2 regions of the Archangium minus genome follow, and region 1 is predicted to be linked to the other one. Evidence: riboswitches for the same ligand, from Rfam matches in the RefSeq annotation. Region 1 holds a riboswitch; the other holds the start of a gene.

Region 1 (3,202 bases):
GAAGGTGACGCGTGTCGTCAGCGCCATCGCGGGAGGCCGGGTCTTGAACCCGAAGACGGCGCGAAGCCAGATCCTCGGTGGGGTTGTCTGGGGGATTGGCATGGCCCTGGAAGAGGAGTCGGCCATGGATCAGAAGCTCGGCCGGTTCATGAACCACAACCTGGCCGAGTACCACGTCCCCGTGAACGCCGATGTGCAGGACATCGACGTCATCTTCGTCGAGGAGGACGATTCGATCGTCAACCCGCTCGGTGCCAAGGGGTTGGGGGAGATCGGCATCGTCGGCGTGGCGGCCGCGATTGCCAACGCCATCTTCCACGCGACGGGAAGGCGCGTCCGGAATCTGCCGATCACGCCCGACAAGCTGCTGTAGGGCGTGACGCGGTCCGCTGAAGCCTACGGCTTGGGGATGAGGATCAGATCCTCATCCTGCGTCAGGCGGTACACCCCGTCCGCCTCCTGGCAGCGTTCGGCGTGCTTGCGAATCCTGGCGTCGAGCGCGCGCGCCTCGTGCTCGCTCAGGGCGGCGAGTTGTTCTGGAGTGCAACAGTCCTCGAACACGAAGAAGCGGCAGAGCGTGTACATCTCCTCGAAGGAGGTCGCGGAGAAACCATTCAGGGTCGTGGCCACTTCGTAGGGGAGTTGCTTCTCCTTCAGGACGGCATGGAGTTGCTCGCTGCTGATCACCGTCTGTGTGAAGTCGCGATGCAGCTCGTAGTTCTGTCCGCGGCCGGAGCCGAGGACAATCAGGCAGTAGCCTCCCGGGCGCACGCGCGCGAGCAGCCGGTCGACGAACCGTCCCCAGTTGGCGACGGGCACGTGGTACAGGACGTGCGAGCAGAGGACGAGATCGTACTGCTCGGGTGACTGATAGCCCTCCAGGTCCGTGTGAAAGAGCTGGGCTCCGGGGTGCTCGAACGCGCTGAGCTGGTTTCGATTGGGCTCGAGCAGGGTGAGCGAACCGAAATGCGGCGCGAGCCGCCGGGCGACCGTGCCTGGTCCCGCGCCCACATCAAGCAGCGACGGGCGCTTGGGCATCCGGGAGAGGAGATTCTGCTCGACCCACTGCCCGATGTTCTCGTGGTGCCTGGCCGTCTTGGCGAGCAGGTGGAAGGCGGTGGCGTAGTCTTGGGGTGAGAGCGTGATGTTCATGGTGCGAGCTCCTCGGGAATCAGTCCCGACGTGAGTCCCTATCGTGCTCTCTCTGCATCAGAAGGGTAGGGGAGCGTGTCGAACATCGGGTGCAGGAGCCCCTTGCCGTCGCGTCGCCCGGCTGCTAGCCATGGGCCATTCCGTTGGGGTGCCCCTTCCCGGGGGCTGAGAGGCCAGGCGCCAACCCATCGAACCTGATCCGGCTAGGACCGGCGTAGGGAACGGAGAGCTGCAAGGGCGCGCGATCTCTCAATCGTGGCCCTGGAGCTTCCTCTGAACCCTCGCCGGTAAGAGAGGAAGCGCGATGCAGACGCCCACAGCCCTTGCGAGCACCCTCACCGCCCAGAACGCCCACCGCGTCTTCGGGGTGGAGGTCTGGGCATGAGCGGCTACACGATCCTCGGCGCCGGGGTCATGGGCCTCTGCACCGCCGTCGAGCTCGCGAGCCGTGGCGGGAGGGTGACGCTGGTTGATCCCCAGCCCGAACCGGGCCCCCATGCCTGTTCTTGGTGGGCGGGTGGGATGCTCGCCCCCTTCTGCGAGGGAGAGACGGCTGAAGAGCCGGTCATCCGGCTCGGCCAGACCGCCGCTGACTGGTGGGTGGCTCAGGGGGTGGAGGTCATTCGCCGCGGCACGTTGGTCCTCGCCCTGGGCCGCGACCGGGCCGAGCTCGACCGCTTCGCCGCCCGGACGCGGGAGCACCAGTGGGTGGGTCGCGAGGAGCTCGCCGCGCTCGAACCCGATCTCGACGGCCGCTTCCACCGCGGGCTCTTCTTCCCAACCGAGGCGCATCTGACGCCGCGCGTGGCCCTCTCCACCCTGCGCGCCCGTGCCGCGGCGCTCGGCGTCGCCTTCGCGCAGACCGCGCCCGAGGGCCAGCGCATCGACTGCCGGGGCCTTGCCGCGCGCGATGCGCTCCCCGAGCTCCGCGGTGTGAAGGGCGAGATGCTGGTGCTGCGCCTCCCCGAGCTGGCCCTCTCGCGCCCGATTCGGCTCCTCCACCCGCGGATCCCGATCTACCTCGTCCCTCGTGGCGACGGCATCTACATGCTCGGCGCCACGATGATCGAAAGCGCCCAGCGCGGGCGCGCGAGCGTCCGTTCCGTGATGGAGCTCCTCAGCGCCGCCTATGCACTGCACCCGGCCTTCGGCGAGGCGGAGATCCTCGAGATCGGCACCGATGCGCGGCCTGCCTTTCCTGACAACGTCCCGCGTCTCATCCAGCGCGACGGCACGCTCTTCCTCAATGGCCTCTACCGCCACGGCTACCTGATGGCGCCGGTGCTGGCGCGGATGGCGGCCGACCACCTTCTGTCCGGCAAACCCGTGGAGCTCTTGCAATGAAGATCACCGTGAATGGCGAGGCGCGCGAGACGTCGAGCGAAACGCTCGGCGCGCTCCTCCTGGAACTGGGTCATGGCAACGCCAAGGTCGCGACGGCAGTGAACGAGGCCTTCGTGCCCGCTGCGGCGCGAGACGGGCTGCGTCTCGCCGCGGGTGACCGGGTGGAAATCGTGGCGCCCCGGCAGGGAGGGTGAGCCAATGCCAGTCTTCTACGGAACCGAAGTCGCCTCGCCCCTGATGCTCGGCACCGCGCAATATCCCTCGCCCGCCGTGCTGGCCGAGGCCTTCCGTCGTTCGGGCGCGGGCGTCGCCACCGTCTCGGTTCGCCGCGAGGCGGGGGGTGAGCGGGCAGGGCAGGACTTCTGGCGCCTGATCTCAGGGCTCGGCGTGCGGGTGCTCCCCAACACTGCTGGCTGCCACAGTGTCCGCGAGGCGGTCACCACGGCCCAGATGGCGCGCGAGCTCTTTGAGACCGATTGGATCAAGCTCGAGGTGATTGGCAATGCCGACACGCTCCAGCCGGATCCCTTCGGCCTGGTCGAGGCGGCGCGGATCCTCGTGGCCGAGGGCTTCAAGGTCTTCCCCTACATGACCGAGGACCTGGTGCTCGCCGACCGCCTCTTGCAGGCGGGCTGCGAGGTGCTGATGCCCTGGGGCGCGCCGATCGGGACGGGGTTGGGGTTGCTCAATCCCTACGGCCTGCGCA
Region 2 (3,202 bases), 870 kb from region 1:
CAGCTGCTCGGCGAGGCGCTCCTGCTCGGGGGTGTGGGCTGGGGCGCCCTGCGGCCCGAGGTACTGAGCGTAGAGGGGCGGTGTTCCGTCCAGGGGCTCCAGCACGTGCAGCAGGTAGACGGTGCCGCCGGCGGGGACGATCGAATAGGCATGGCGGATGGCGCTGACGCCCACCTCGGAGAGGTCCGTGGGGGCCAGCACCCGGCGCACCTCGGGGATGGTGAGCGCTGAGGCCATGCTGGCCGGCACACACAGCACCGAGACGGGCGATTCATGGACAATGCGCTGCGACACCGAGCCGTACCACCACTTGCTCGCTCCGGTGCGCTGGTGGGTGCCCACCACGATGAGATCTGCCTCTTCCTTGCGCGCCAGTGCGACCAGCGCATCCGAGGGCCGGCCCAGACCGATATCCAGGTGCACCCACACCGCGCCGGTGCCGGGCATGTCGCCCAGGCGGGCTGTGAGATCTCTCCGCAGCGCCTCTTCGACCTCGGACGTCACCTCGGACTCGGGGGAGAGGGGGACGCCATAGCGCACGTGGGCATCCGCGCCCCAGTAGTGGTGGGCAGCCACCACCTCGCAGTTGCCGAGCGTGCGCAGCTTGCGCACCCAGGCCACCGCCGCCTCCGAGGGCGAGGAGAAGTCCAAGCCCAGGAGCAGACGCAGGCTGCGCTCTCCACGAGCCCAGGCCTCCAGAGGGCCCGCCGAGCGGACGACCAGCACCGGGCACCGGGCGGACTGCACCACCCGCTCGGCCACGTTGCCGATGCGCCAGCGCGGCGCTCGCTGCCCATGGTGGGACACCACGATGAGCGAGGCATGAACGACGGCGGCATGCTCGACGAGCACCTCGTCCGGGGAGCCCTCTAGCAGGTGGAGTTCCACCCGCGTGTCTTCGGTGCGCAGCGCAGCGGCCTGTTCCTCCAGGCGGGCGAGCGCATCCCGACGCAGGGCCTCATCGGCCGAGGTGGTGCGCCCCGCGCTGCCGTACTCGGTGACGTGTACCAGGTGGAGCACCTCGCCACTGCGGCGGGCGAGTGCCGCCGCCGCCTTGGCTGCCGTCATCGCCCGTTCCGAGAAGTCCGTTCCGAAGACGATCGACATGGTGCTCCCCCATGGCCTGTCTCAGGCCTCGTACTCGGCCGCCAGGCTGCGGCGGTCCATATCCTCGATGAGGTGCTGGGCGTAGCGGACCATGTCCGCCTCCGTGAGGATGCCGACCAGCTCTCCGTCCGCTCCCACCACGGGCAGGCAGCCGTACTTGTTGTCCAGCATCAGCTTCACCGCGTCGCGGGTGGGCGTGTCCGAACGCACCGTCTTTACGTCACGCACCATGACGTCCGAGGCCCACAGCGGCTGCTTGGCAGGATCCGCTCCGCCGCGCTGCGCCGCGGCTCGCAGCAGATCGCGATGGGTGATGAGCCCTACGAGCTTGCCGTTACGGACCACCGGCAGGTGGCGGATGCGATGCAGGCGGAGCAACTCCTCTGCCAGGGCCAGGTTCTGGGTCTCCGTGAGCGTGACCAGATTGCTGTGGGTCATCAGCTCTCCGACGGTCTGCATACGTATCTCCGGTCCTCGTGTGTCGTGGGTTCTGAAAGAAGCTATTGCAGGTTTGGTTCCAAGGAGGTCTCCCCTCTGGGCCCGCCACGTTGGCTGCCATACGCGGTAGTTGCCAGCCGCAACGTTTTCGTGTTTTCGCGAGCCACCCGCAGATGCTGCGGGGACTTGCCTGATGGCTTCCTCGTGAACAGGGCGCCCTCCAAACGGTTGAAGCGGGGTCCTCCGGTGCGCTACACCCCAGCCCAGTCGCTAGGGGTGCCTCCGGAGAGAGGCTGAGACGGCCGTGGAGCGGCCAACCCTTGGAACCTGAACCGGTTAGCACCGGCGGAGGGAAGCGGCGGGCGCTCCTCTTCTTGCCCGCTCCCTTTGTCCGGGCAGAGGAGGAGTGACGTGAGCGGAGCCTCGAAGAGCCTCAAGGTGGATGGCAAGGTGCTGGAGGGTATTACCCGCGGGCCCCTACCGGCCTCGCGCAAGGTGTACGTGTCCGGCGTCCAGCACCCGGACATCCGCGTGCCCATGCGGGAGATCAGCCAGACGCCCACCCGCCACGGCCACGGTCCGGACGCGAAGGTGACGCCCAACCCCTCCATCCTCGTCTATGACTCGAGCGGCCCGTACACGGATCCCGACGCCACCCTCGATCTCCGGGCGGGGCTGCCCGCGCTGCGTGCCGAGTGGATCCGCCGCCGGGGGGACGTGGAGGAGTTGCCTGGAGTCACCTCCGAGTATGGCCGCACCCGCGAGTCGGACCCGCGCCTGAACGGGCTGCGCTTCGCCCACCGCCGCAAGCCGCTGGTGGCCAGGCCGGGTGCCAACGTCACCCAGATGCACTACGCCCGCAAGGGCATCATCACCCCGGAGATGGAGTTCGTGGCCGTGCGCGAGAACCTCAAGCGCGAGGCCGTGGCCGCCGAGCTGTCCCGGCAGCACCCGGGCCACTCCTGGGGCGCCGCCATCCCTCGGGAGATCACCCCTGAGTTCGTGCGGGACGAGGTGGCGCGGGGCCGGGCCATCATCCCGGCCAACATCAACCACCCGGAGCTGGAGCCGATGATCATCGGCCGCAACTTCCTGGTGAAGATCAACGCCAACATCGGCAACTCGGCCGTCACCTCTTCCATCGAGGAGGAGGTGGAGAAGATGGTGTGGTCCATCCGCTGGGGCGCGGACACGGTGATGGACCTGTCCACCGGCCGCAACATCCACGAGACGCGCGAGTGGATCCTCCGCAATGCCCCGGTGCCCATCGGCACGGTGCCCATCTACCAGGCGCTGGAGAAGGTGGGCGGCAAAGCCGAGGAGCTCACCTGGGAAATCTACCGCGACACCCTCATCGAGCAGTGTGAGCAGGGGGTGGACTACTTCACCATCCACGCCGGCGTGTTGCTGCGCTACATCCCGCTCACGGCGAAGCGCGTCACCGGCATCGTCAGCCGGGGTGGCTCCATCCTGGCCAAGTGGTGCCTGGCCCACCACAAGGAGAACTTCCTCTACACGCACTTCGAGGAGATCTGCGAGATCCTCAAGGCGTACGACGTCAGCTTCAGCCTGGGTGACGGGCTGCGGCCGGGCTCCATCGCGGACGCCAACGACGCGGCGCAGTTCGGCGAGCTGGAGGCGCTGGGGGAGCTGACGA

What was found. A riboswitch is a leader RNA that binds a small molecule or an ion and turns the genes downstream of it on or off. The one in region 1 is predicted to bind thiamine pyrophosphate.
Region 2: another riboswitch for thiamine pyrophosphate. It lies ahead of thiC (phosphomethylpyrimidine synthase ThiC); the one in region 1 lies ahead of F0U60_RS34520 (FAD-dependent oxidoreductase).

What each region holds. Positions count from the first base shown of each region.
Region 1 covers NZ_CP043494.1:8,492,710-8,495,911, reverse strand. Annotated here, with positions in the region: gene F0U60_RS34530 (xanthine dehydrogenase family protein molybdopterin-binding subunit) at 1-373, shown strand, start outside; gene F0U60_RS34525 (class I SAM-dependent methyltransferase) at 397-1,152, opposite strand; TPP riboswitch at 1,287-1,390, shown strand; gene F0U60_RS34520 (FAD-dependent oxidoreductase) at 1,534-2,496, shown strand; gene thiS (sulfur carrier protein ThiS) at 2,493-2,690, shown strand; gene F0U60_RS34510 (thiazole synthase) at 2,695-3,202, shown strand, end outside.
Region 2 covers NZ_CP043494.1:7,627,124-7,630,325, reverse strand. Annotated here, with positions in the region: gene F0U60_RS31005 (universal stress protein) at 1-1,107, opposite strand, end outside; gene F0U60_RS31000 (CBS domain-containing protein) at 1,129-1,566, opposite strand; TPP riboswitch at 1,808-1,916, shown strand; gene thiC (phosphomethylpyrimidine synthase ThiC) at 1,957-3,202, shown strand, end outside.